2 regions of the Pseudoxanthomonas mexicana genome follow, and region 2 is predicted to be linked to the other one. Evidence: riboswitches for the same ligand, from Rfam matches in the RefSeq annotation. Region 2 holds a riboswitch; the other holds the start of a gene.
The links. Region 2 has a riboswitch for cobalamin ahead of btuB (TonB-dependent vitamin B12 receptor). Riboswitches for the same ligand answer to the same signal wherever they lie in the genome.

Region 1 (14,453 bases), 480 kb from region 2:
TGGGCATCAGCAAGCTGGCGCGCGTGGTGGACGTGTACGCGCGCCGTTTCCAGGTGCAGGAGAAGATGACCGCGCAGATCGCGCAGTGCATCCAGGATGTGCTGCAGCCCCGCGGCGTGGCCGTGGTGGTCGATGGCGCGCACGAATGCATGACCACCCGCGGCGTGCACAAGCGCGGCGTCAGCATGGTGACCAGCAAGATGCTGGGGACCTTCCGCGACGACGCGCGCACCCGCGCCGAGTTCCTGCGCTTCATCGAGACGGGCCACGGCAAGCGTTGAGTGCGTGCCGCTGTTGTAGGAGCGACATAAGTCGCGACCGCATGACGTCACTGCCCATTGGCTTGCTCATCTCCAGGATTCCGCCGTCCCGTTGCCTGAGGGTGCCCGGTCGCGACTCACGTCGCTCCTACAGTGAAGCGATGCCATGAACCCCTGCCCCTGCGGCACTGGCCGCGATCTCGTCGTCTGCTGCGGCCGCTATCACGCCGGTGACGCCGCGCCCGACGCCGAAGCGCTGATGCGCTCGCGCTACAGCGCCTTCGTCACCGGCAACGCGGACTACCTGCGCGCGACCTGGCATCCCGACACCCGGCCAGACGAGCTCGGCCTGGATGCCCCCGGTGCACAGAAGACCATGTGGCTCGGGCTGACGGTGAAATCGCACCGCGTCACCGGGCCGGAGACGGCCGAGGTCGAGTTCGTCGCCCGCTACCGCGTCGGCGGCGGCAGCGCGGTGCGCCTGCACGAGCGCAGCCGCTTCGTCCGCATCGACGGACGCTGGCTGTACGTGGATGGCGAGCATCAGTGATGTCGAGCCCCTCTCCCCGCTTCGCATGGAGAGGAAGAAACGCTCAACCCTTCGGCTTCTCCAGGTAATCCAGCGTCACCTGCAGCAATGCGCGCAGCCCCACGTCGAGCGAGGCCTCGTCCAGCATGAACTCGGGCGAGTGGTTGCTGGGCGCGGTGACGGGGTCGATGCCCTTGGCCGTGCTGCCGACGAAGAAGAACATCGACGGCACTTCGCGCGCGTAGAACGAGAAGTCCTCCGCGCCCATCTGCAAAGGAGGGGTGATCACGTTGTCCGCCCCCACTGCCGCCTGCAGGCTGGGCAGCATGCGCGCGGTGAGGTCCGGATCGTTCACGGTGACCGGGTTGCCGTCGTTGTCGGGCACGCTGGCCTCCACCTTCGCGCCGTGCGCGGCGCTCACATGGGTGGCGACGTTCTTCAGGTCGGCGAAGATCTTCTGCCGCATGCCCTCGTCGAAGGTGCGGATCGTGCCCACCACTTCCACGTCGTCGGGGATGATGTTGTAGCGGATGCCGCCCTTGATCGCGCCGAAGCTGACCACGGCGGGCAGCCTGGAGATGTCGGTGCGACGGCTGACGATGGTCTGGGTGGTGCCGATCACGTCGGCCATCGCCACGATCGGGTCCACGCCGCCCCACGGCCGCGAGCCGTGCGTCTGCCGGCCGACGACCTTCAGCGTGAAGCTGTCCGAGGCCGCCATCAGCGGCCCCTGGCGCACGCCGATCTGGCCGACCGGGATAGACGAGAATACGTGCAGGCCGAATACCGCCTCCGGCTTGAAGTCCCGGAACACGCCGTCCTTCAGCATCAGCGCTGCGCCCCCTTCCTCGCCGGCCGGCGCGCCTTCCTCGGCGGGCTGGAAGACCAGCAGTACCTCACCCGGCAGCGTGTCCTGCATGCCGACCAGCGCCTTCGCCACGCCCAGCAGGATGCCGGTATGCGCGTCGTGGCCGCAGGCGTGCATCACGCCGACGGTTTCGCCGCGATACGTCGATGTGGCCTTCGAGGCGAAGGGCAGGCTGTTGCGCTCGGTGACCGGCAGCGCGTCCATGTCGGCGCGCAACGCGATGCGCGGGCCAGGCCTGCCGCCCTTGATCACCGCGGTGACGCCGTGATGGGCGATGCCCGTGCGCGGTTGCAGGCCCAGCTTGCGCAGTTCCTCGGCCACACGCTTTGACGTCTGTTCCTCGCGGTTGGACAGTTCCGGGTACTGGTGGAAATGCCGCCGCCAGTCGATCACCTGCTGCTGCATCGCCTTGCCGGCGGCGATGACCTCCGGCCGTTGTGCGGGCGTAGCGTTCTGCGCGGCGGTCGAGGGGGCAAGCGAGGCGATGGCCAGCGCGATGACGGAAAGCAGCAGAGGGTTGGGCATGGCGATGTCCGGCAAGGAGTCGAGGGATCAGACAGTAGTCCGTTAATTCTTCGGTGTCGCGTACATGTCCTGCATGTTCGCGGTGTACTCGGCCAACGACGGCATGCCCAGGGCGGCGCGGCGCGCCTCCACGTGCTCCGGATCCTCGATGGGCTGGGGCTGTGGCACGCCCTCCACGCTGTGGAACTGGGTGCCGTAAAGCTGCGGCTTGCCTTGGGCGATCCGAACGCGGTCGGTCAGATAGGCCAAGTGGATGCCCGAGGCCTGTCCCCGTTCAACCGCATCCTGCAGCATCCCCAGGACCTGCTCCTGGAAGGCCGGTTGGTGATCGGCATGCTGGGCGAGCAGGAAGAATCCCATGCTGCCGCTCCGGCCCACCTTGTCGTAGCCGGGCCATCCGTGCGCGTCCAGATAGGACTTCAGCCACGCAGTGTTGTCGCGATCCACGTCGCCCATCGCGGCGGCGAGCGCCGGATCCGCGGGCGCCAGCATCGCCTGGTTGCGCGCATCCTGGTCCCTGTCGATCCGCCGTTGCAACTCTTCCAGGAGGGCATCGTCGCGGCGGGACATCTCGGCTGTCATGTCGCGGCGATGGCGCGCAAGCAAGGCTGTCCATCGCGGATCATCGTGCAGGGACACCAGATCGGCGTCATCGGCGATATGGCTGCGCAGCTGATCCGAGGGCGTGGCGGCCAATCGGGCCAAGGCCGCTTCCTTGTCGCCCGCCAGGGCCAGGCAGCACGCCGCATCGTAGGCGGCGCCGCGCACCGGCGGCGTGCGATCCGCTTGTTGATCATACAGGCGCGCGCAGGCGGGATAGTCCTTGGCCTTGTAGGCGCCGACGGCACTGCGATACTCGGCCGCCTGCGCAACGCCTGCAGCGCAAAGGCATATGCATGCGATCAGGACCCTTGGCGTGTGCACCGTCATCATCCTTGGCGATGGAGGAAGCCCTAGAATACACACGCATCCGCACGGCCGTGTCGTCACGGGCGATGCCATCCTCAACCTCCACCACCCCATGCCCGACCTCGCCCTGCAGGTGCTCCTGCTGCTGTTCCTCGCCGCGATGCTGGCGGGTTTCATCGATGCCATCGCCGGCGGCGGGGGGATGATCACGATCCCCGCCATGCTGCTGGCCGGCATCCCGCCGCTGCAGGTGCTGGGCACCAACAAGCTGCAGTCGCTGTTCGGCTCGGGGTCGGCCAGCTGGGCCTATGCGCGCCACGGGCACGTCGACCTCAAGGGCCAGCTGCCGATGGTGCTGACCGCTGCGCTGGGCGCGATAGGCGGTGCACTGCTGGCCACGGTCATTCCGGTGGACTGGCTGAAGTGGGCGCTGCCGTTCCTGCTGGTCGGCATCGCCGTGTACTTCGGGCTGAAGCCCGACATCGGCCATGTGGATCGCCACCAGCGCATGCGCCCGAAGGTGTTCGCGCTGACCTTCGTGCCGGCGATCGGTTTCTACGACGGCGTGTTCGGACCGGGCACCGGCTCGTTCCTGATGCTGGGGTTCGTCGCGCTGGCGGGCTTCGGCATCCTCAAGGCGACCGCGCACACCAAGTTCCTCAACTTCGGGTCGAACGTCGGCGCGTTCGCCGTGTTCCTCGTCCATGGTGCCGTGCTGTGGAAGGTCGGCCTGCTGATGGGGGCGGGCCAGTTCCTCGGCGCGCAGCTCGGTTCGCGCTTCGCGATGAAGCAGGGTGCGCGCATCGTCAAGCCGCTGCTGGTCACCGTATCGATCGCGCTGGCGATCCGCCTGCTGGCCGACCCGCAGCACCCGGTGCGGGTGTGGGTGGCGTCCTTCTGATCCTTTTTTTGTAGGAGCGACGTAAGTCGCGACCGCGGGAATCAATCCGCCGGGATGGGTCATGCATCGCATGATGGATGCAAGCCAGGCGTTGCAGGGAGTGCGGTGCGGTCGCGACTCACGTCGCTCCTACATCAGGCCACGGCCTATCGGAACACGACCGTCCGGTGCCCGTTGAGCAGGATGCGGTGCTCCACGTGGCGGCGCACCGCGCGGGCCAGCACCAGCGATTCGATGTCGCTGCCCATCCGCACCAGCTCTTTCGGCGTCATCGCATGGTCCACGCGCGCGACGTCCTGTTCGATGATCGGACCTTCGTCGAGGTCGCGCGTCACGTAGTGGGCGGTGGCGCCGATGATCTTGACCCCGCGCGCATGCGCCTGGTGGTACGGTCTTGCGCCCTTGAAGCTCGGCAGGAAGCTGTGGTGGATGTTGATGGCGCGGCCGGCCAGCGCATCGCACAGCGTGGGCGAGAGGATCTGCATGTAGCGCGCCAGCACCACCAGGTCGATCCGCTCGCGCTCGACCAGGTCGATGATGCGCTGCTCCTGCTCGTCGCGATGGTCGGCAGTGACCGGCAGGTGGTGGAAGGCCACGCCGTACGACTGCGCCAGCGGCGCGAAGTCGGCATGGTTGGAGACCACGCAGGCGATCTCCACCGGCAACTGCCGGCTGTGCACGCGGAACAGCAGGTCGTTGAGGCAATGCCCCTGCTTGCTCACCAGCACCATCAGCCGTGCCTTGCGGCGCGCGTCGTGCAGCTGCCAGTCCATCGCGAACGCGTCGGCGAGCGGCTGGAAGCGCGCATGCAGTGCTTCGACCGAGACGTCTTCGGGCAGGTCGAAGTGCACGCGCAGGAAGAAGCGGCCGGACTCCTCGTCGCCGAACTGCTGGGCGTCCAGGATGTTGCAGCCGGCATCGAACAGCAGCCCGGTGACGCGGTAGACGATGCCGGTGGTGTCCGGGCACGAGAGCGTGAGGATGTGGTCGCGGCGCATGGAGCGGGCTTACTCGCAGCGGGCCGCGGTGATGCGGTTGTCGGCGTCGATGTACACGCGCAGGCGGTCGGTGCGCGCATCGCGCTTGACCACGGTGCTGGGGCCGATGGGATTGACCAGCCCGGCGCCGCTCTCGCCGGACAGGCGGCGCAGCGTGGCTTCGTCCGCCGTCTGGCCCACGGCCCAACCCAGCGAGGCGTCGCTGCAGCGGCCGCTGCCGGCCACCTGCGGGCCGGGCGTGCTGACGCAGGCGGAGAGCGCCAGCATGCCCAGGACCAGGAGCGGCGCGCGGATGGACGAACGGTGCGACAGCAGGGGGAGGGCCATGGCAGCATCTCGGGGGACGGGATCGCTGTTTAACATACCCGCCGGCATAAAGGGCGGGCGCACTCGCCGCGCACCCGACATCACCCTGCCACGGAGGTCGTCATGGATCGTCGCTTCGTCTTGCTGCTCGCGCTTGCCGCCACCCTGCTGTCCTCGCTCGCCGCCACGCCTCCCGCCGACGCCTGTACGCGCCTGGTCTACCTGGGCGCCCACGACGACGTGATCACCGCCCGTTCGATGGACTGGAAGACCGACGTGGCGACGAACCTGTGGATCTTCCCGCGTGGCATGGCGCGCAACGGACAGGCCGGACCGAACTCGGTGACGTGGACGTCGAAGTACGGCAGCGTGATCGCCAGCGGCTACGAGGTCTCCACCACCGACGGCATGAACGAAGCGGGCCTGGTCGCCAACGTGCTGTGGCTGGTGGAATCCGAATACCCCGGCTACGACGGGCGCGGCCCGGGCCTGAGCATCGCGGCCTGGGCGCAGTACGTGCTGGACAACTACGGCACGGTGAAGGAGGCCGTCGAGGCCCTGCGTGCGCAGCCCTTCACGGTGGTGACCGACAAGGTGCCGGGCGAGGACCGCCTGGCCACGCTGCACCTGTCGATGTCCGACGCCAGCGGCGACAGCGCCATCATCGAGTACATCGGCGGCAAGCAGGTGATCCACCACAGCCGCGACTACCAGGTGATGACCAACTCGCCGGTGTTCGACCAGCAGCTGGCGCTCAACACGTACTGGAAGCAGATCGGCGGCACGGTGATGTTGCCGGGTACCAACCGCGCAGCGGACCGCTTCGCGCGCGCCTCGTTCTACGTCAACGCGATCCCCAAGAGCGAGGACCCGGTGAAGGCGCTGGCCAGCGTCTTCAGCGTGATCCGCAACGCATCGGTGCCGTTCGGCATCAACACACCGGAGGAACCCAACATCTCCTCCACCCGCTGGCGCACGGTCGCCGACCACAAGCGCAAGCTCTATTTCTTCGAGTCCGCGCTGACGCCGAACACGTTCTGGGTAGACCTCAAGGACATCGACTTCTCGAAGGAGACCGGCAAGGTGCTGCGGCTGGACCTGGGCCCCGACCAGCGCAACGTGTTCGCCGGCAACACCGTGAAGGACTTCCGGCCGGCGGAACCGTTCGTGTTCCAGGGCCTGTAGCTACAGGTCGAAGGCCAGCAGGTCGTGCCCGGTGGCCGCGCGCACCACGCGCCGGTACAGCACGTTGCCGCTGCCGCCGTTGGTCAGCGCCACCAGCGCGCGCTGGCCGCTGGCGTCGCCCAGGGCGAAGTTCTTGAAGATGCCGCCGTTGCTGCCCGAGTGGTAGAACACCGGGCCGCGCGGGGTGGCTTCCAGGTTCCAGCCCAGGCCCTTGTCGGTCCAGCGGCCGGGCACGTCGATCTGCTTCGTCAGCATCGCCGTGCGCGTGGCCTCGCTGATCTGCCACGGTGCGCGCGGTGTGCGCACCATCAGCGCCATGAAGCGCGCATAGTCGGAGGGCGTGGTGCGCAGGCTGGCGGCCGCGTTGGCCAGGATGTCGCCGGGCCAGTTCACCAGGCCTTTCGGCGTGGTGGCCTGCACCTCGGGCAGTGCGCGCTGGGCGTCTTCGTACCGCCATGCCGACAGCGGCTTGCCCCAGCGGTCTGCGACGGTCTGCGCCGCGTTCCATGTCTCGCGCAGCATCTGCGGCGGCATGCCGGCTTCTTCGTCCTCGATGGCGCGGTGCCCATACACCGAGCGCTCGGCGAGATCCTTGCTCCACGTATAGCTGCTGTCGCGCATGCCGGCCGGACCGAACAGCAGGCGCTGCATCGATTCGTCCAGGCTCTCACCGGTGAGCTTCTCCACGACCAGCTGCAGCCAGAAGATCGCTTCGCCCGAATAGTCGATGCGCGTGCCGGGCTTCGCGGCCGGGACGAGCTTCTCGTGGGTCGGATCCTTGCGCCAGTTCGGCATGCCGGTGGAATGGCGCAGTACGTCCCGCGCGGTGACCATGTCCACCCACGGATGGTCGGCCAGGTAGTCCATCCGCCGATAGCGCACCAGCGGCGCGTCCAGGTCGATCACGCCCTGGTCTGCCAGCTGCAGCACCAGGTAGGCGAACACCGGCTTGCTCAGCGAGGCATCCTCGAACAGCGTGTCGTCCGCCACCGGCGCCCGGGTCTCCGCGTTCGTCACCCCCAGGTTGCGCGCCCACACCACCTCGCCCCGCTCCACGACGGCCATGCCGATGGCCGGCACGCGCAGGGCCTGCATCAGGCGCGGCAGGTCGGCCAGGAAGGCGTCGGGCGGGATCCAGTTCGCGGTGTCGTCGCAGGCGGCGGCGTGGGCGAGCCGCGGCCAGGCGGTGGCGGCGAGCGGCACGGCGGTGAGGGTGGTCAACCAGCGGCGGCGTGAGGGTGACTCGGGCGATGTCGCGGGGGTCATCATGGGCCTGTGGCAAGGACGTGCTGTTCCAACAGGACGAACAAGTGAGGGCAATCCCGCCGCGTTGGGGATACCAGGATGCATTCGACGTATTCTTTTGCTATCCAGGGATCCAAGGTGTGCCATGCGCGCCATCGGCTACATGTACAAGCGGGTCGAGACGCCTGAGGGGTTTGATCTGCCCGGGATATTGGACGTCTACTCGCTGGGCGCGTGCGTCAACGACGACTTCGCCGATTACATCGGCTTCTGGAAGCACAACGGCTACTTTCTGTTCGATTCCCCTGCGGTCATGCGCGCGCTGGCCGATGAGCACGAAATCTCGCTGGAGGGTTTGCGGCTCTTCTACTATGAAGCACACGACCTCCAGTTCGATGGCGATAGTCGGGAGTGGGTGCCGTTTGGCCCGTTCCACGATGATGTCAACGTCCAGCCGCCGGCGCGTGCAACGTTGGAAGGCTTCGACATCACCTCATTCTGGGCGGGCGCTGGCCCCGAGTGCTCGCCACTGTCCTGCAACTACCTTGCCAGGTCTATCGAAACCAATAAGCACTGCCTGCTTCCGACATTCGAAGCGGCAGTCGACGTGCTGGAGAGTGGTGCATTCAAGAACGCCAAGCCCGGCCCCTATCGGATCGTAGCGGTGTACTCAGTCGCCGAAACGGAGTGATCCAGAGCGACGAGTCCGCCCCTCCGAAGACCTGTCGTTGCGTGCAGGCGGCCTGACAGCCGCCAAATGCGTGGGCGGAAGTGCGCCCGCTCACGTCGTCTCAATCCCGCGTGATCGCCGGTAGCAACGGCGGCGCCGGCGTCGGCCGGCCGAGCGGGTCGAGCGCGATCATCACGAAGTGACCGCGCGTGCACAGCTTGCGCTCGCCGGTCAGCAGGTTCTCCGTGATGACTTCCACGTCGACGTTCATCGAACTGCGGCCCACCTTCACCACGCGCGCCACCACTTCGACCAGGTCGCCCTTGTGGATGGGCTGGTTGAAATCCACCTGCTCCGAGCGCGCGGTGACCACGGTGGTGCGCGCGTAGCGGGACGCGACGATGAAGGCGGACATGTCCATCCACGCCAGCGCCTGCCCACCGAACAGCGTGCCCAGGTGGTTGGTGTGGTCGGGGAAGACCATGTGCAGCAGGCGCGCCTCGGTCGGGCGCGCTTCGGCGTTGGCCAGTTCGGTCATGGTGGTGCTCCGGTTAGCGTGCTCCCGGCGTGAGCATAGCGCGCCGGATGTTGTGCTGGTGTAGGAGCGACGTGAGTCGCGACCGCATGAACGAATGTCCGGACTACCCGATGGGCTCTCTATGGCGCAGCGCCGGCGACGTCCTGGGAGTGGTGCAGCGATAGGAGGTGCTCATTGCCGCGGTCGCGACTGACGTCGCTCCTACAGAGAGCGCATGCTAGAACGCGTGGTCGAAGCCGACTTCGCCCTGCACGCCAAGCTGGTAGGCGGAGACGCGGCGTTCGAAGAAGTTGGTCAGTTCCTGCACGTCCTGCAGCTCCATGAAGGGCAGCGGGTTGCGCACGTCGTAGCGCTTGGGCATGCCGAGCTTGGCGAAGTGCTGGTCGGCGCAGTGCTGCAGGTACTGGCGCATGTCGCGGGTCGAGATGCCGGCCACGCCGCCGGACAGCACGTCCTCGGCGAACTGCACTTCGCACTCGATCGCTTCTTCCAGCATGTCGTAGACCTGCTGCTGCATGACGTCGTCGAACAGGTCCGGCTCTTCCTCGCGCACGGTGCGCACGCACTCGAACGCGAACTCCATGTGGCAGCTCTCGTCGCGGAACACCCAGTTGGTGCCGCTGGCCAGGCCCGGCAACAGGCCGCGCGAGCGGAAGTAGTACACGTAGGCGAAGGCCGCGAAGAAGAACAGGCCCTCGATGCAGGCGGCAAAGCAGATCTGGTTGAGCAGGAACTGCCGGCGCTGGTCGCGCGTCTCGATCCGCTTCAGGTCCTGGATACTGTCGATCCACTTGAAGCAGAAGTCGGCCTTCTTCTTGATCGCCGGGATGTTCTCCACCGCCGCGAACGCCTTGAAGCGCTCCGCCGGGTCGGGCAGGTAGTTGTCCAGCAGCGTCAGGTAGAACTGCACGTGCAGCGCCTCTTCGTAGAGCTGCCGCGACAGGTACATGCGCGCTTCGGGCGCGTTGAGGTGCTGGTACAGGTTCAGCACCAGGTTGTTCGACACGATGGAATCGCCGGTGGCGAAGAACGCGACCAGCCGGTGGATCAGGTGGCGGTCGGCCGGCGTCATCTTCGCATGCAGGTCGGTGATGTCGATCTGGAAGTTGATCTCTTCCACCGTCCACGTGTTCTTGATCGCGTCGCGGTACATGTCATAGAACTGCGGATAGCGCATCGGGCGCAGCGTCAGTTCGAAACCGGGGTCTAGCAGCATCTGCTTGGGGTGTACGGACATGGTGCGGTGTTCTCGTGGTTCTCCTTCTCCCTTCGGGAGAAGGTGCCCGAAGGGCGGATGAGGGTGCGGCGAAGGCAGCGGCGGTCAGGCATCCTGATGTCGCCGTACCCTCACCCCAACCCCTCTCCCGGTGGGAGAGGGGCTCGGATCAGGGGTCGGCGCATCCATGCGCCCGGAACCTCCGTGTTCCGTAGTCCGTCGGGGATACCGACGTGGGAGAGACGTTACTGGCAGGCCTCGCAGGCTTCCGGGTTCTCCAGCGAGCAGGCGATGGCTTCGGTGGGCGTGTATTCGCGCTTGGGCGAGGCGGCGGCGGCCGTGCTGACCGTGGTCTTCGCGATCTTCGTGGCCGGGCGCGAGCGCAGGTAATACGTGGTCTTGATGCCCCGCTTCCACGCATACATGTACATGGACGACATAGCACCGATATTCGGGCTTTCCATGAACAGGTTGAGCGAGGCCGACTGGTCGATGAAGGCACCGCGGTCGGCGGCCATGTCGATCAGCGAGCGCATCGGCAGTTCCCATGCCGTGCGGTAGACCTGCTGCAGCGTGTCCGGGATCTGGGCGATGCCCTGGATGGAGCCCTCCGCCAGCTTGATCGCATCGCGGATCTCGGGCGTCCACAGGCCGAGCTTCTTCAGCTCGTCCACCAGGTAGCGGTTGACCTGCAGGAAGTCGCCCGACAGCGTCTCGCGCTTGAACAGGTTGGACACCTGCGGCTCCACGCACTCGTAGCAGCCGGCGATGGAGGCGATCGTCGCGGTCGGCGCGATGGCGATCAGCAGCGAGTTGCGCAGGCCGTGTTCCCTGATGCGCGCGCGCAACGCGTCCCAGCGCTCGGCATCCTCCGGCTTGATGTGCCAGGCATCGAACTGCAGTTCGCCGTTGGCGGCGCGGGTGTCGGCGAAAGACGGGTGCCGGCCGCGTTCCTGTGCCAGTTCCACCGAGGTATCCAGCGCGTGGAAGTAGATGGTCTCGGCGATCTTCGCCGACAGCGCGCGTGCCTCGGCGCTGTCGAACGGCAGGCGCAGCTTGAAGAACACGTCCTGCAGGCCCATGCAGCCCAGGCCGACCGGGCGCCAGCGCAGGTTGCCGCGGCGGGCGGTTTCGATGGGATAGAAGTTCAGGTCGATCACGCGGTCCAGCTGGCGCACGGCCAGACGGACGGTTTCGGCGAGCTTGTCGAAATCGAAGTATCCGTCCTCGTCGAAATGGCGTGCCAGGTTGATCGAGCCCAGGTTGCACACCGCCGTTTCCTCGGCCGAGGTGACCTCGAGGATCTCGGTGCACAGGTTCGACAGGTGGATGACATTGCCCGCGCGCAGCGTCTGGTTGCTGGCTGCGTTGCACTTGTCCTTGAACGTCATCCATCCGTTGCCGGTCTCGGCCAGCGTGCGCATCATCCGGCCGTACAGCTTGCGGGCCGGGATGGTCTTGACGGCCTTGCCCTGCAGCTCGGCCTGCGTGTACCCCAGCTCGAATGCGGCGCCGTACAGGTCGGTCAGCTCGGGTACCACGCGCGGATCGAACAGCGACCACTCCTGGTCGGCCTCGACGCGCTTCATGAACAGGTCCGGCACCCAGTTGGCCAGGTTGAGGTTGTGCGTGCGGCGCGCTTCGTCGCCGGTGTTGTCGCGCAGCTCCAGGAAGTCCTCGATGTCGGCGTGCCAGGTTTCCAGGTAGACACAGGCCGCGCCCTTGCGCTTGCCGCCCTGGTTGACCGCCGCGACCGAGGAATCCAGCGTCTTCAGCCAGGGCACGATGCCGTTGCTGTGGCCGTTGGTGGACTTGATCAGTGAGCCGCGCGAACGCACGCGGGTGTAGCTCACACCGATGCCGCCGCTGAACTTGCTCAGCTGGGCGATGTCGCCGTACCGGGCGTAGATCGATTCCAGCGTGTCCTGCGGCGAGTCCAGCAGGAAGCACGACGACAGCTGCTCGTGCGTCGTGCCGCTGTTGAACAGCGTCGGCGAGCTGGGCAGGTAGTCCAGGTGGCCCATGCGGCGGTACAGCGCCAGCGCTTCCGGCACGTCCTCGCTCAGCGCGCAGGCGATGCGCAGGAAGAACTGCTGCGGCGTCTCGATCACCTTGCGGGTGTGCGGATGGCGCAGCAGGTAGCGGTCGTACAGCGTGCGCAGGCCGAAGTAATCGAAGTGCAGGTCGAGCGAGGCATCCAGCGCATCGTTGAGCTTGCGCGCATTGGTCTGCACGAAGTTCAGCAGGCGGTCGTTGATCAGGCCGACCTCGTGGCCGCGGGTGACCGACTGCGAGAACGCGTGGATCTCCTGGCCGGTGACCTCCTTGGTGATGTAGGCGGCCAGCAGGCGCGCGGCCAGGCGGCTGTACTCGGGTTCTTCACCGGTCAGCAGCGCGGCGGTGCGGATGGACAGCTCGTCCAGTTCGCGCGTGCTGGCGCCGTCGTACAGGCCGGAGATGGTGCGGGTGGCCACGCGCATCGGGTCGATGGCGTGCAGGCCTTCGCAGTTGCGCTGCACTGCGCGCACGATCTTGTTCAGGTCCACCGGCTCGCGGCTGCCGTTGCGCTTGGTCACGCTCATCGCGGTGGCGGTGGGCGGCGGCGTCAGCGAGAACGCGTCTTTCTGGGACGGAGCGGTGCCGGCGTCGGCGACGGCGCTGTCGATCTGGGTCACGAGAATCCTCCAGGCGTGATGCACGCGGCGGCCCGTCCCTCGCGGGGCTGCGCAAGGCCGGATGGAGGTCAACAGTGGGGAAGCGGCGTCGCAGGAGACGCGACCGCGCAGACGGACTGCGGGCGCCCTGCTTCGCCAGCCCTCTCCCCCCGGAGATTCCGCGGCCGGCACCGCGCGGTGTGCATCGCGCGGCTGTCGGCAGGTCTTCGGACTCATGGGCGCGAAGGGCGAGCCTTCTTCCTACATCCGCCGCTTCCCAAGGCATGGCGCCTCAGTGCTGGTGGCGGGTTCGTTCCCAATTACCGCTGCGGGGCAGTGCCGGAGTGGCGCGAACGCGTCACCGGCTTCCCGTTTTAATCCCGTGGCTTGCGACCACCGGAACCGACGGGCACAACATAGTGGGGCAAGCAGGAAGCGTCAACACGAAATGTTGTGTGGAACAGCGATAGTCGATGCCATGCGGGTTTCACGGCGTCGTGCCCGAGAAGTGAGCGGAGAGAAGTGAGGAGTGAGCGAAAGCTCTTCCTCACTCCTCACTCCTGCCCACTCACTCCTGCCGTCAACCGCGCAGCGCCGCGATCGATGCGTCCTGCGCGTGTTGATACAGCGCGAACGGGTCGTGGATCGTCTTGCCCAGCGCAGCCTCGAACGCGTCCTGGTTGGCATGCGCGTCATACGCGCGCTGTTCGCCGCCGCCCAGGTTGGACTGGAAGATGCCCGCCGCGCTGACCGGCAGGAAGTCTTCGTAGACGATGGGGTCCACGACGGCGTAGCCGGCGTCGACCAGCGCGTCGGGCGTCATCGCCGCACGCTCGGCGGTCGGCAATGCGGCGCCGCTGTCGGTCAGGCGGTAGCGGAAGTAGCCCAGGCCTTCGCGGCGCAGCGTGGTCTCGTCATCCGGGAATTCCGCGAACGCCGCCGCCAGCCGCTGCGGATAGTCGGCCGACGTGTTGCCGGCACCGCCGGCCTGACGCACCTGCGCGAGCAGGCGGTCATAGAGTTCGCGCCCGGCCGGCGTCAGCGCCAGGCCGCGCTGCTCGATCTCGCCGAAGCGCGCGCTGTGGCTGCCGGGTACCAGCGTGCCGGTCGCGTCAGGGAAGGCGACTTCCTCTTCCAGTGCCTTGAAGCTGGTCTGGCGCAGCAGGATGGGCACGGCGCGGCGCGGTGGGCCCTCGATCAGCGCCTTGGCCTGGAGGCCGCGTTCGAGCATTGCGGTCTGCGCGGCGTCGATGTCCAGCGTGCGCGGGGTGAGGTGATTGATGTGCGGGCCGCGGAAGCTGACCACGTCGGCCACCAGCCGGTGCAGGCCGTGCAGCGCGCGGTAGGTGTCCAGCGTGACGGTCGCATCGCCGTGCCAGCGGAAGGTTTCCAGCACTTCGGCGACGAAGCGCTGCGCGTCGGCCTCGCCCAGCCCGCCGTCGCGTTCGGCCTGCGCGAGCAGCGCGCGCGCGTCGGCGGTGAAGATGTCGCGCTTGGCCAGGATCGCCTCGGCCTTGGCACGCAGCGCGGCATCGGCGATCAGCTCCAGCCGCAGCAGCGAGGTGAAGATGCGGAACGGATTCGCCGCCAGCGCCTCTTCGGTCAGCGGCCGGAACGCAGTCGCATGCACCGGCACGCCGGCCACCGTC
Region 2 (14,453 bases):
TCGCCGGCAGCCTGCGCGACAACCTGCGCATGGCCAAGCCCGGCGCCCGCGATGCGGAACTGGAACAGGCGGCCGAGGCCGCGCAGGTGCTGCGCTTCGCATCGCGCCTGCCGGAGGGCCTGGACACGGTGATCGGCGAACGCGGCTTCGGACTGTCCGGCGGCGAGGCGCGGCGGGTGGCGCTGGCGCGCGTGTTCCTGCGCGATCCCGACCTGCTGCTGCTCGACGAGCCCACCGCCTTCCTCGACCCCGACACCGAAGCCGCGGTGCTGCAGGCGATCCGGACGTTCGCGCGCGGCCGCTGCGTGCTGATGGCGACCCACAGCCCGGCCGCACAGGCGGCGATGATGCAGGTCTGGCACGTGCACGACGGTCGCATGCGTACGCAAGGAGGCATGCCGTGAGCCTGCATCGGCATGACGATGCAACGTCGCTGCACGACGTGCTGGCGAGGCATCGTCCGCGCATCACGCTGGCCGTGGTCCTGCTCTTGCTGACGCTGCTGGCGGGCACCGCACTGCTGGGGCTGTCCGGACACTTCCTCACCGCGGCGGCCCTGGCCGGCAGCGCCGCGGCCGGCTTCAACTTCTTCGGCCCGTCGGCCGGCATCCGCGCACTGACCTTCGTGCGCATCCTGTCGCGCTATGGCGAGAAGCTGCTGGGCCACGACGTGACCCTGCGCATCGCGCGCGACCTGCGCGCCTGGTTCTTCGCACGCGCGCTGCCGCTGGCGCCGCTGGGGCTGGGCCGGTTCCGCGTCGGCGACCTGATGGCACGGCTGATGGCGGACATCGACGCGATCGACGGCTTGCTGGTGCGCGCCATCGGCCCACTGCTCGCGCTGCTGTCGCTGTGCCTGCTCGCCACGGCGGTGACGCTGGCCGTGCTGCCACTGGCCGGCACCGTGCTGCTGGTCGCGCTGGCAGCGATCGCGGCACTGGCGCCGTGGCTGGCGGCACGCAGTGTCTCCGCCCTCGAAGGCGAGCGGGCGCAGGCCCGCACCCGCCTGCGCGCCACCGTGCAGGAAGGCATCGAAGGCCAGCAGGACCTGGTGGCGATGGACGCGACCGCGGCATGGCTGGCCGCGCTGGATGCGCGCAGCCGCGAGGTCGCGCGCTGGGAGGACCGCCGCAAGCAGCGGCTTGCGCTGGCGACGCTCGCGCATGGGCTGGTCACCGCATTCACGCTGCCAACGATGCTGTGGGTGCTGGTGGCGGCCGTGCAGGCGGAACGCATCGGCGCCGCGGCGGCGGGCGGCCTGTTCTTCATGACCGTCGCCGTGCTGGAAGCCTGCTCCGCCATCGGGCCCGCCTGGCAGGCCTGGCGCGCGGCGACGGTGGCGGCGCAGCGGCTGCAGCAGGTGGTGGATGCACCGGCGGCGCAGGGCGGTGCCGACGGCACGCGGATACCGGCAGCCTGCGGTGCGCTCGAACTGCAGGACATCGTGTTCGCCTGGCCGGGCACCACGCGGCGTGTGCTCGACGGCGCACAGCTGCGCATTGCGCCGGGCGAGCGCGTGCTGGTGGCCGGCGACAGCGGCGAGGGCAAGTCGTCGTTGCTGGCGCTCGTGCTGGGACTGCACGCACCACAGTCCGGTCGAGTGTCTTTCGCCGGCGACGACCTGCGCACCCTGGACGCGGCACGGTGGCACGCCCGCATCGCCTGGCTGCCGCAGGACGCGCCGGTGTTCTCCGGCAGCGTGCGCGAGAACCTGCAGCTCGGCGATCCGGATGCCGACGACGCGCGCTTGTGGCAGGCACTGGCGCATGTGAAGCTGGACACGCGCTTCCGTGATACCGGCCTCGACACGTGGGTCGGCGAGAACGGTGCGACGCTGTCGGCCGGCCAGGCGCGCCGCCTGGCGCTGGCGCGCGCCCTGCTGCGCGATGCGCCACTGTTGCTGCTGGACGAACCGACCGAAGGCCTGGACCAGGACACCGCGGATGCGCTGATGCGCGACATCGCGGCGGCGACCCAAGGGCGCAGCGTGCTGATCATCAGCCACGCGGCGCTGCCGGATGGCGTGGTGGATACGCGCTACCGGCTGGGGGACGGGAAGTTGACCAAAGAATGTGCGTCCCGCTCCTTATAGGAGCGACGCAAGTCGCGACCGTAGCAATGAAGCACTCGCGCGCCATCTGGTGAAAAACTCAACGGAGGCTTCGCTTTCCGATCACCCATGCGTGCTGTCCAGGCCTGCGGTCGCGACTCACGTCGCTCCTACAGAAAGCGGACCCTCAGGCCCGCGCTTCGGCCAGGGCGTCCAGGCGCTTGCGGTTGAGCAGACGCACGTGGTGCGGGTCGTCGGTGGCGATGCTGCCTTCCTGGCGCAGGCGGGTGAAGCTGCGGCTGACGGTTTCCACGGTCAGGCCCAGGTAATCGGCGATGTCGGTGCGCGTCATCGGCAGGATGACTTCGGTGTCGTCCTGGCCCTGGCGACGACGGCGCTGCGCCATGTCGACCAGGAAGCCGGCCAGCCGCTCCATCGGATTCAGGCGGGCCAGCGCCATCAGGTTGCCGCGGGTGGCGTCCAGCTCGACGCAGGCGCGTTCCAGCAGTTCGCGCTCCAGTTGCGGGTGGTCGTGGCACAGGCCGCGCATGTCGGCCATCGAGAACTCGCACAGGGTGCTGTCGGTGATGGCTTCGATGGTGTGCTTGTAGTGCGAGGTGCCCGAAAAACCGATGAAGTCGCCCGGCATCAGGAAGCCGGCCACCAGCCGGCGCCCGTCGGGCAGCAGGCGGATGCGGCGCAGCGCGCCCTTGGTCACCGTGAACACGCCGCGCCGGGCTTCGCCTTCGCGTACCAGCGGTTCGCCGGCCACCAGACGGACATCGTCGGCCAGCGCTTCCATCGCATGCGCCTTCTCCACCGGCAGGGCGGCGCACACGGCCAGGTGCCGGACCAGGCAGCCGCTGCAGCCGCGCGCGACCTGGCACACCACGCCATCGCCGGGCGCGGCGGGCACCGGGGTGTCGTTAAGGCGGAGGATGCGAAGGCTCATGGCGTCGGCTACGTGGGTCTTCGGGGGCCATGATACGCCCCCGCGTCACGTATTTACCGGCTGCGACAATCGGTCGCGGACCCGGGGCTTTCAGGCGCCGTTCCCCCATTCAGGCCCGGATTCGGTTACAGTGCGCGCCGCTTGCCTGCGGCCGTTCGTTTCCCCGATGGTCCGCCGGCGCCGGGAATCCGCTCTGGTTTCCCGCGCCCGCCCCGCTCCGACTTCTTTCGTTGCGCAAGCTCGGTCGCGCCGTTTTGGCGCCGCCGCACCCCTTCTCGCAGCGCGGTTTCAGGGAACGCTTCGAGTCACGGCCAGTCCCGCATTCCGCGTGCATGCGCCGCCACACCCGCGTGTGGCGACTGCGCACGCGTCCGGTCGGCCGCCATTGGAGCCTTACCCATGACGTTTGAAACCCTTGGCCTTGCGCCCGCCCTGCTGCGCGCGCTGGACGAACAGGGCTACACCCAGCCCACCCCCATCCAGGAACAGGCCATTCCGCTGGCCCTGGAGGGCCACGACCTGCTGGCCGGCGCACAGACCGGCACCGGCAAGACCGCCGCCTTCGGCCTGCCGCTGATCCAGTACCTGGCCACCACCCCGCAGGAAGTCCAGCGCGGCGCCCCGCGCAGGCCGCGCGCCCTGGTGCTGACGCCGACCCGCGAACTGGCCGTGCAGGTGCACGACAGCCTGCGGGGCTACGGCAAGTACCTGCGCATCCCCAGCACCACCATCTACGGCGGCGTCGGCATGGGCAACCAGCTGGATGCGCTGCGCCGTGGCGTGGACCTGGTGATCGCCTGCCCGGGCCGCCTGATCGACCACCTTGAGCGCCGCAGCGTGGACCTGTCTGGCATCGAGATCCTGGTGCTGGACGAAGCCGACCGCATGCTCGACATGGGCTTCCTGCCCTCGATCAAGCGCATCCTGGCCAAGCTGCCCAAGCAGAACCGCCAGACCATGCTGTTCTCGGCGACTTTCGCCGACCCGATCCGCGAGCTGGCGCTGGAGTTCATGCGCGAGCCGAAGCAGATCCAGGTGACCCCGCGCAACACCGTGGCCGAGACCATCACCCACCGCGTGCACCCGGTGGACGGCAGCCGCAAGCGCGACCTGCTGCTGCACCTGCTGGCGCAGGACAGCCGCCTGCAGACGCTGGTGTTCGCCCGTACCAAGCACGGCAGCGACAAGCTGGCGACGTTCCTGGAGAAGAGCGGTATCAAGACCGCGGCGATCCATGGCAACAAGTCGCAGGGCGCCCGCCAGCGCGCGCTCAGCGACTTCAAGGCCGGCCGCATCAACGTGCTGGTCGCCACCGACATCGCCGCGCGCGGCATCGACATCGACCAGCTGCCGCAGGTGATCAACTTCGACCTGCCGATGGTGGCCGAGGACTACGTGCACCGCATCGGCCGCACCGGCCGCAACGGCTCGACCGGCCAGGCGATCTCGCTGGTGGCGCAGGACGAAGCCAAGTACCTGCGCGCCATCGTCCGCCTGCTCAACCGCGACATGGACCTGCGCGACGTGCCCGGCTTCGAGCCGCAGACGCCGATCCGCTGGGGCAACAGCGCGCCGGGCAAGGCCGAGCTGCCGGGCGGCGAGCGCACCCCGCGCCGCAACGGCCCGCAGAAGCACGCGCGCCGTCCGCACGGCGACGCACCGCGGCATGCGCACGCCGGGCCGAAGAAGCACGGCGGCCAGCGCCGTGACGGCGGCCGTTCCGGCGGTGCCCGCCAGGGCCAGTCGCGCCCGGCCCGCTAAGCTGTCCCGTGCGCGCGGCACCTGTGCAGGTGCCGCGCGCCTCCCCGCTCCAGGAACCGCCGCATGGACATCTTCAAGGTCTTCACCGTCGAAGCCGCCCACCGCCTGCCGCACGTACCGGAAGGCCACAAGTGCGCGCGCCTGCACGGGCATTCGTTCCGCATCGAGCTGCATCTGTCCGGCCCGGTCGATCCGCAGGCCGGCTGGGTGATGGACTTCGCCGACGTGAAGGCGGCCTTCAAGCCCATCTACGAGCGGCTGGACCACCACTACCTCAACGACATCCCCGGCCTGGAAAACCCCACCAGCGAGCAGTTGGCGAAGTGGATCTGGGACCAGGCCAAGCCGCTGCTGCCGTTGCTGAGCGCCATCGTGGTGCACGAAACCTGCACCTCCGGCTGCCGCTATACCGGCCCCTGAGAGGGATGGAACCGGTTTCATACCACCTCTTACAAGCGTTTGATTTGTAACGGCTCCTGACCGTTCGTCGGATTTCCATACGGCGGTTATTGCATTGCAACATCGGCCCGCCTATGCTGCGACGCAACAAACGGGATTCCCCTTTCAGGAGCACGCCATGAACGCGCAATTCAACGAAAGCTTCAGCCAGTTCACGCACCAGTTCGCTGCGGCCGCCTCGCGCGCCAACCGCCTGGCCCTGGAAAGCGCCGAAACCGTGTTCGGCGTGCAGCTGAAGACGTTCGAGAAGAACATCGACGCCACCACCGCCTTCTTCGGCGAGCTGGCCGAGACCCGCGACCTCGACGGCTACAAGAACCTGTGGCCGAAGGGCCTGCAGGTGGCCAAGGACAACGCCGAGCGCGTCGTCGCCGCCAGCCAGGAAGTGTTCGGCCTGAGCCTCAAGACCGGCGAAGCCTTCGGCCAGCTGGTGAAGAGCCAGTTCGAGAGCGCGACCGACAGCGTCCAGGCCTCGGTGGCCAAGGCGACCAAGGCCGCGAAGGCCAAGTAAGCGCGCTTCAACCAAGCCCGCTTCAACCGGTTATTGCGCGGCCCTCCCCTCCCTCCGCGCAAACCCGACCCGGCAGCCCCCACGCTGCCGGGTTTTTTATTGCCCGCAGTTTTCCTGTACGAGGACCTTCGGACCCTGCTACAGGGGAATCGCGAGGTGCCGGCTGAGTTGTCCGGCGTCGATGTCCGGCGCATGCGGCAACCGTCCCCAGCACGGCACCGGCATGCGCGCCGAGAGCAGGGCGAAGTTCTCGTCGCGACGCGCCATCGCCGGATCGACTTCGTTGGCGATCCAGCCCACCAGGCGTGCGCCGTCTTCCTGGATGGCACGCGCGCTGAGCCGCGCATGGTTGATGCAGCCCAGCCGCATGCCCACCACCAGCACCACCGGCAGACGCAGTTCCTGCACGAGGTGGCGCTGGTCGAGGGTGGCGGTCAGCGGGGCGGCCCAGCCGCCGACGCCTTCCACCAGCACCATGTCGGCCAGGGGATGCAGGCGCTCGAAGGCGGACACCAGGACACCCAGTTGCACATCCACGCCGGCATCGCGCGCGGCGATCTCCGGCGCCAGCGGGGCGGGCAGCGCGTAGGGATTGACGTCATCGTAGGGCGGCCACGGATCGCTGGCCGCCTGCAGGGCCAACGCATCCTCGTTGCGCCACCCTTCGGGCGCGCGTTCGCAGCCGCTGGCGACGGGCTTCATGCCCACGGCGCGCCTTCCGTGCGCGCGGAACGCATGCAGCAGGGCCGCGCTCACCACGGTCTTGCCTACTCCCGTGTCCGTTCCGGTGACGAAAAGCCTGTCCACGGCCCGCTCCATCACGCGTCCGGGACCATTTCGCTACCGTCGCGCGCCGCCGTCGCGACGCATGGGGCCTGTGTACTCATGCGAGGAATGATAGCGGGCCCTCACCGGACGCGCGGAGTAGAATCGATGGCATGTCATTCGCCCATCAGACGCTCACCGGTAGCAAGCCGGAACAATACGCACAGCTCGCCGACCAGGCCCGCGCCCTGTTGGCCGGCGAACCGGACCGGATCGCCAACGCCGCCAACCTGGCTGCGCTGATCTACCACGCCCTGCCCGACTTCAACTGGGTGGGCTTCTACTTCTTCGATGGCCGGGAATTGGTGGTCGGTCCGTTCCAAGGCTTACCAGCCTGCGTGCGGATCCCGTTGGACAAGGGGGTCTGCGGAGCCGCCGCACGCACCCGCCAGACCCAGCGCGTGGACGACGTGGACGCCTTCCCGGGCCACATCGCCTGCGATTCCGCCTCGCGCTCGGAACTGGTGGTCCCGCTGGTGAAGGGGGATGACCTGGTCGGCGTGCTCGACCTCGACAGCCCGCGCCTGGCGCGCTTCGATGCCGACGACCAGGCGGGCATGGAACGCATCGCCGCCATTTTTCTGGATTCGTTGACATGACAGGCACCAAGCTGCGCAACATCGGCCCCAAATCCGCCGCCTGGCTCCGCCAGGTCGGCCTGCGCACGCAGGAGGATCTGGAGTCGGTAGGCGCGGTGGAGGCCTTCATCCGGGTCAAGCGGGCGGGGTTCCGCCCCAGCCTCAATCTGCTCTATGCACTGGAAGGCGCCCTGCTGGACTGCCATTGGCAGCAGTTGCCGGAGGCCCGTCGGGGCGAACTGCTGGTGGCCTACGATGCGGCCGCCGCGCTGCTGCCCCCGCCGCGCGGCCGCCCGGCCGCCGGACCGGTGACCACGACCCACACCGAGCAGGAAGAGGACGCAGGTCCCTCGCTGAACCTGTTCGACTCGCGCGGCGACGACTGACGCCGGCAAGCATCGCGAACCTTTGTAGGAGCGCCCCATGGGCGCGATGCCTTTCGCGCAGCACCCGGCGCAGAAACATCGCGAGCCGGCCTGCTTCTGCAACGGGACATGCCGGGCAAAAGCATCGCGGGCATGGCCCGCTCCTACAATGGATTTCCTGCCAGGAAATGCCCCTTGGGCACGATGGGCGCACGCTTCCCGTATACTGCGCGCGCTTTCAGGTGACCCGTGCCTCGTGCCGGGTTGAAACGGGAAGCCGGTGACCCGCGCAGGCGGCATGCCGGCGCTGCCCCCGCAACGGTAGGCGAAGAAAGCCGCGGCATCGGCCACTGTGCGTCCACGACGCATGGGAAGGCGCCCCGGCGGAGTGCCCTGCACTCGCTCGCAAGCCCGGAGACCGGCCCGGAAGTCCACTGGTTGCGATGCGGAGGGCGTCGCGGCGTGCCGCGCCGCTTCGCCTGCGCTGTCCGCTCCGCATTCCTTTCCATCGCGACTCCACGCCGAACAATGCGCGCGGGGCGCGCGATGGAGCAGTTCCGATGCAGAGCCGTACCTTTTCCTCCCCTTCCCTACTGGCCCTCGCGGTCGCGATGGCGCTGCCATTCGCGGCCCAGGCGCAGGAAGCCACCGATCTCGACGAGGTCGTCGTCTCCGGCACGCGTACCGAGGTCGCCGTCGAAGACAGCCTGGTGCCTGCGCAGGTGATCGGCCGCGACGCGATCCAGCGCAGCCAGGCGCGCTCGCTGGGCGAGCTGCTGCAGGGCCGCGCGGGCATCTCGATCGCCAACCAGGGCGGCGCCGGCAAGATCACCACGCTCAACCTGCGCGGCGCCGAATCCGATCACGTGCTGGTGCTGGTGGACGGCGTGCGCATGGGCTCGGCGACCGCCGGCCTGCCGGCGCTGCAGGACCTGCCGATCGACCAGATCGACCGCGTCGAGATCGTCCGCGGTCCGCGCTCGAGCCTGTGGGGCTCGGAAGCGATCGGCGGCGTGATCCAGGTGTTCACCCGTCGCAACACCGGCAAGGTGCGTCCGAACGTCCGCATCGGCGTGGGCAGCGACAGCACCCGCGAAGCCAGTGCCGGCATCGGCGGCGGCGTCGGGCGCGGCTGGTTCGGCGCCGATGTGGCGTACACGCGCACCGACGGCTTCAACGCCTGTCGCGGCACCGGCGGGGATGCCGCGAACCCGTTCGGTGCCGGCTGCTTCACGGACGAACCCGACCGCGACGGCTACCGCAACACCTCGGCCACCCTGCGCGGTGGCTATTCCTTCACCGATACGCTGGCATTGGAAGCCAACGCGCTGCGCGCCGAGGGCAAGAGCGAGTTCGACGGCAGCTTCACCAACCGCTCCGAGACCGTGCAGCAGGTGCTGGGCACCAAGCTGCGTTACACGCCCAGCGACAAGGTCAACCTGCTGCTGAGCCTGGGCCGCAACCACGACAAGTCCGACGACTTCCACGACGACGTGCAGTCCGGCTATTTCCAGACGCGACGCTACGTGGCCTCGGCGCAGGGCGACTTCACCGTGGCCGCCAACCAGCTGCTGACTGCGGGCATCGACTGGCAGGACGATCGGGTGGAAAGCACCACCCTGTTCGCCGTCACCCGGCGCGACAACCTGGCCGGCTTCGTCGAGTACCAGGGCCGTCTCGGCGCGCACCAGCTGCAGGCCAGCATCCGCAACGACGACAACGAGCAGTTCGGCAACCACACCACCGGCAGCCTGGGCTACGGGTTCGGTTTCGGCAACGGGTTGAAGCTGACCGCGAGCGTGGCCACCGGCTTCAAGGCGCCGAGCTTCAACGACCTGTATTACCCCTTTTTCGGCAACCCGGATCTGAAGCCGGAAGAATCCGAGAGCGTCAACCTGGGCATCGCGCAGTACGCGGATACCTGGAACTGGACGTTCAACGTCTACCAGAACAAGGTGGACCAGCTGATCTCCTACGATTCTCAGATCTTCCTGCCCAACAACATCGACGAGGCGCGCATCCGCGGCGCCGAGTTCACCGTCGACTTCACGCTGGCCGGCTTCGACATCGCCACCCAGCTGAGCCACACCGATCCGCGCAACCGTTCGGCCGGCCCCAACCACGACAACCTGCTGGCCCGTCGTCCGCGCAACACCGCGCGCATCGACGTGGACCGCGCGTTCGGCGACTTCCGCACCGGTCTGACGTTCAACGCCGCGGGCGAGCGTTACGACAACCTGGCCAATACCGATCGACTGGGCGGCTACAGCACGCTGGACCTGCGACTGGAGTACGCCATCGCGCCGGCATGGACGCTGCAGGCGAAGGTGGGCAACGTGTTCGACCGCGACTACGAAACCGTCGCCTGGTACAACCAGGCCGGGCGCACCTATGGTCTGAGCCTGCGCTACCAGCCGCAGGACTGACGTGGATGCCGGTGACCCGCCTCCCGCGGGTCATCGGCGCGCGCCCTCAATGCAGCATGCCGTGCCGATGCGAGCCCAGTGAAACGACAGGCTCGCCGCGTACCGCCCGCAGCGTGTGCACGAGCTGGTGATACGTGGATGCCAGCTGAGCGAACAGGTCCGCATAGGCGCTGCGCCCGCTGTCGGCCACGCCCTGGTAGGCGCCGCGCCCCAGGTCGATGAAGTACTCCACGCTGACGCGGCGCCGCTGCGCCAAGGCAGGGAACAGGCCTGCGATCAGCAGACAGCGGTCGCCGACATCACGCAAGGCATCGGTGCGTGCGCTGCCCACGCGCAGCTGCGCCTCCAACCATTCCAGCGCCTGCGTACGCGCCAGCAAGTGTCCGTCGCGCTGGTGCCGCAGCAGCACGAACACAAGATAGCTCTCCTGCGCTTCGTCCAGCGACTGTCCGCAGCGCGTGCAGGCCTCGCGTACCAACGACTGCCACAGCTCGGCCGCTGCACCCTGTCGAATCGTATCCATCGTCTGCCTCCCCTCGGGTCGACGACGCCGAGACTATCGCCGAAGCGCAGGACGCGCTGGCAGGCGCGCGCAGCGAGTGCCAACAGGCAGCGGCCACGTGCACAACGGCCTCGTGACCGACGTCAAACGACGGTGTCGAACAGCCCTGGCTGGGTGGCGACCTCGTCGCGATCACGGAAGCCGGACAGGCCCACGCCGACCAGCCGGTAGCGCGTCGAGGCCGGCAGGTCCACGCGTTCGCGCAGGGCCAGCGCGATATCGACGAACTCCTGTGCCGATGCCGGCGGCGCTTCGGGGGTGAAACTGCGGGTCAGGATGCGGAACTGCGCGGTCTTCAGCTTCAGTACCACCGTGCGGCCCACGCGCTCGGTCTTGCGGCTGGCCTGCCAGGCCTTCTCCGCGATGCGGACGATATGCGGTTCCAGTTCCGACAGCGGCAGGTCGGTCGCGAAGGTGTCTTCGGAGGAGATGGACTGCACCGGCTGGTCGGGTTCGACAGGCCGCTCGTCGATGCCGCGCGCGCGCCGGTACAGGCTGCCACCGAAGCTGCCAAAGCGCTGCTCCAGATCGCGCTGGTCGAAGATGCGCAGGTCGCGTACGGTGTGGATGCCGGCCGCATTCAACTTGCCCTGCATCACCTTGCCCACGCCCGGAATGCGCTCCACCGGCAGCGGTGTGAGGAAAGCCTCCACCTGGTGTGGCCGCAGCACGAACTGCCCATCAGGCTTGCGCCAGTCCGACGCGATCTTGGCCAGGAACTTGTTGGGCGCCACGCCGGCCGAGGCGGTGAGCCGCGTCTCTTCGCGGATCTGCGCGCGGATGGTTTCGGCCACGGCGGTGGCCGTCGGCAGGTCGGACTTCGGCGCGGTGACGTCCAGATAGGCTTCGTCCAGCGACAGCGGTTCGACCAGGTCGGTATGACGCAGGAAGATCTCGCGCACCTGTCGCGACACCGCCTTGTAGCGTGCGAAGTCCGGCGGCACGAACACCGCCTGCGGACACAGCCGCTCCGCGCGCACGGCCGGCATTGCCGAGCGCACGCCGAACACGCGCGCTTCGTAGGATGCCGCGCACACCACCGAACGTTCGCCGCGCCAGGCCACCACCACCGGCCGTCCGCGCAGCGACGGATCGTCGCGCTGCTCCACCGACGCGTAGAACGCGTCCATGTCGATGTGGATGATCTTGCGCATCACGCGATGATATCGGCCGCCGTACGCGATCGCATGGAGGCTTTCCGATCCGATGCGCATGCGCGTGCAGAATGCGGGCAGGCTTCGCCAAACCCTTGCCGCAATTGGGTTATGGCGATGGTACGCCGGCGTATGGAAAAACCCGCGTTGATCTGCATCAAGACAAGCGTATGCACATGTGTGCATTATTTGTGCTTCGCAGAACGGACCCCGCCATGAACGCCCCCGCCTCCTTCTCCCGCGAACAGCTGCTGGCCAGCGCGCGCGGCGAACTGTTCGGCCCCGACAGTGGCCGCCTCCCGAACGACCCGATGCTGATGTTCGACCGCATCACCGAGATCCGCCAGGACGGGGGCGCGCACGGCAAGGGCATGGTGCGTGCGGAACTGGATATCCACCCGGACCTGTGGTTCTTCAAGTGCCACTTCATCGGCGATCCGGTGATGCCCGGCTGCCTGGGCCTGGATGCGATGTGGCAGCTGACCGGCTTCTTCCTGACCTGGATCGGCGCGCCGGGCCGCGGCCGCGCGCTCGGTTCCGGCGAAGTGAAGTTCACCGGCCAGGTGTTGCCCACCGCCAAGCGCGTCAGCTACGAGATCGACATCAGCCGCGTGGTCAACCGCAAGCTGGTGCTGGCCGTGGCCGACGGCCGCATGCTCGTGGACGGCCGCGAGATCTACACCGCGCGGGATCTGCGCGTGGGCCTGTTCACCTCGACGGAGAGCTTCTGATGCGTCGCGTCGTCATCACCGGCCTGGGCATCACCTCCTGCCTGGGCAACGATGCGGATACCGTGTCGGCCGCGCTGCGTGAAGGCCGTTCGGGCATCCGCCATATCCCGCAGTACGCCGAACTCGGCTTCCGCAGCCAGGTGGGCGGCGCGCCGGAGATCGACCTTGAGGCGCAGATCGACCGCAAGCAGAAGCGCTTCATGGGCGATGCCGCCGCGTTCGCGCACATCGCCCTGCGCGATGCGATCGCCGATGCCGGCCTGGACGAGGCGCTGGTCAGCCAGCCGCGCACCGGCCTGATCGCCGGTTCCGGTGGCGGTTCGGCGGAATGGCAGATCGAAGCCGCCGATCTGCTGCGCAGCCGGGGCATCCGAAAGGTCGGGCCGTACATGGTCCCGCGCACGATGTGCTCGACCGTGTCCGCCACGCTGGCCACCGCGTTCAAGATCAAGGGCGTGAGCTATTCGATCTCCGCCGCCTGCGCGACCTCCGCGCACTGCATCGGCGCGGCCGCGGACATGATCCGCGCCGGCCGCCAGGACATCATGTTCGCCGGTGGCGGTGAAGAGCTGCACTGGGCGCTGACGATGATGTTCGACGCCATGGGCGCGCTGTCCAGCAAGCGCAACGACGATCCGACCCATGCCTCGCGTCCTTACGATGCGGACCGCGACGGCTTCGTCATCGCCGGCGGCGGCGGCATGCTGGTGCTCGAGGACTACGACCACGCGGTGAAGCGCGGCGCGCACATCCATGCCGAACTGCTGGGCTACGGCGTGACCTCCGATGGCGCCGACATGGTGGCGCCGTCCGGTGAAGGCGCCGTGCGCTGCATGCGGATGGCGCTGGAAGGCGTCTCCCGGCCCCTGGACTACCTCAACACCCACGGTACCTCCACCCCGCTGGGCGACATCATCGAACTCGAGGCGATCCGCACCGCGCTCGCCGACACGCTGCCGCCGATCTCCTCCACCAAGGCGTTGTCCGGCCACTCGCTGGGCGCTGCCAGCGTGCATGAGGCGATCTACTGCCTGCTGATGATGCGCGATGGCTTCATCGCAGGGTCGGCCAACATCGAGACGCTGGACGAAGGCGCGGCGGGCTTCCCCATCGTGCAGGCCAGCCGCGACGCCACGCTCGACACGGTGATGTCCAACAGCTTCGGTTTCGGCGGCACCAACGCCAGCCTGGTGTTCGGCCGCGTCTGAGTGAGGTTCAGCGCGCGTCCACCGCGCGCCGCCCCAGCGCGGGATCGTCGGTGAAGAAGCCGCCGATCCCCAGCGCAAGATAGACGCGGATCTCGACAAGCGCTCCCGCCTCGTTGCGCGTGCGCGGGTCGCCGCCTTCCTGCAGGGCGGCGGGCAGGAAGTGATTCTCCGGCCGGAAGGTATATGGCCACACCTGAAGGCCCGCCCTGCGCGCATCCGCCATCAATGGCGTCGGCGCCCCCAGTGCGCCGTCCTCCGTCACCGGGATCAGCTGACGCGTCCACGGCCCGATGATGTCGGCATAGCCGGCGATGTCCTGCAACCCCTCGGGCGTCGTCAGGTCTGCGTAGCGTGTCGGCTTTCCCGCCGCCAGCGCATCGCCCGGCTGCGTGTCCGCCGGACCCAGCAACTGCAGCAGGCGGATGTTCCGGTGCGAAGGCCCAAGGTGCTTGCGCAGCTCGCGCAGGTTCGCCTGTTCGAACGACTGGATCACCACCGGCACTTCGCGCGTATACGCGTGCCCCGCCAGTGCCTGCAGCAGGCGTTCCTCCATCGGCAGGCTGATGCGCTGGAAGTGGCTGGGATGCTTGATCTCGGGAATCAGGCCTATCCTGCGACCGGTGCGCGCGGCGTGCTCCGACGCCAGCGCGATGATCTCGTCCAGCGTCGCGATTTCATATCGACCGTCGTGTGCCGTGCCACGCAGTCCGGGCAATCGCTCGCGTGCGCGCAGGGTCTTCAACTCGGCCAGGGTGAAGTCTTCGGTGAACCAGCCTTCGAACGCCTCCCCATCGATCACCTGCCGGCGCTTGCGGGCGGCGAAATCCGGCCGCTGCGCGACATCGGTGGTGCCGCCGATCTCGTTCTCGTG

Region 1: linked by a shared signal. The riboswitch ahead of IAE60_RS03790 (ribonucleoside-diphosphate reductase subunit alpha) and the one ahead of btuB (TonB-dependent vitamin B12 receptor) in region 2 are both predicted to bind cobalamin.

The regions. Positions count from the first base shown of each region.
Region 1 covers NZ_CP060731.1:822,442-836,894, forward strand. The annotation lists gene folE (GTP cyclohydrolase I FolE) at 1-281, shown strand, start outside; gene IAE60_RS03735 (YchJ family protein) at 427-810, shown strand; gene IAE60_RS03740 (M20 family metallopeptidase) at 854-2,182, opposite strand; gene IAE60_RS03745 (DUF6624 domain-containing protein) at 2,225-3,115, opposite strand; gene IAE60_RS03750 (TSUP family transporter) at 3,204-3,992, shown strand; gene purU (formyltetrahydrofolate deformylase) at 4,139-4,990, opposite strand; gene IAE60_RS03760 (hypothetical protein) at 5,000-5,317, opposite strand; gene IAE60_RS03765 (linear amide C-N hydrolase) at 5,420-6,481, shown strand; gene IAE60_RS03770 (serine hydrolase domain-containing protein) at 6,482-7,702, opposite strand; gene IAE60_RS03775 (hypothetical protein) at 7,872-8,417, shown strand; gene IAE60_RS03780 (acyl-CoA thioesterase) at 8,518-8,934, opposite strand; gene IAE60_RS03785 (ribonucleotide-diphosphate reductase subunit beta) at 9,152-10,171, opposite strand; gene IAE60_RS03790 (ribonucleoside-diphosphate reductase subunit alpha) at 10,396-12,732, opposite strand; cobalamin riboswitch at 13,006-13,226, opposite strand; gene hglS (2-oxoadipate dioxygenase/decarboxylase HglS) at 13,385-14,453, opposite strand, start outside.
Region 2 covers NZ_CP060731.1:346,323-360,775, forward strand. The annotation lists gene cydD (thiol reductant ABC exporter subunit CydD) at 1-404, shown strand, start outside; gene cydC (thiol reductant ABC exporter subunit CydC) at 407-2,092, shown strand; gene IAE60_RS01725 (Crp/Fnr family transcriptional regulator) at 2,238-3,002, opposite strand; gene IAE60_RS01730 (DEAD/DEAH box helicase) at 3,402-4,763, shown strand; gene queD (6-carboxytetrahydropterin synthase QueD) at 4,827-5,183, shown strand; gene IAE60_RS01740 (phasin family protein) at 5,341-5,733, shown strand; gene bioD (dethiobiotin synthase) at 5,872-6,552, opposite strand; gene IAE60_RS01750 (GAF domain-containing protein) at 6,672-7,157, shown strand; gene IAE60_RS01755 (TfoX/Sxy family protein) at 7,154-7,522, shown strand; cobalamin riboswitch at 7,725-7,942, shown strand; gene btuB (TonB-dependent vitamin B12 receptor) at 8,062-9,927, shown strand; gene IAE60_RS01765 (hypothetical protein) at 9,974-10,450, opposite strand; gene dinB (DNA polymerase IV) at 10,573-11,643, opposite strand; gene fabA (3-hydroxyacyl-[acyl-carrier-protein] dehydratase FabA) at 11,859-12,374, shown strand; gene fabB (beta-ketoacyl-ACP synthase I) at 12,374-13,582, shown strand; gene IAE60_RS01785 (glycerophosphodiester phosphodiesterase) at 13,590-14,453, opposite strand, start outside.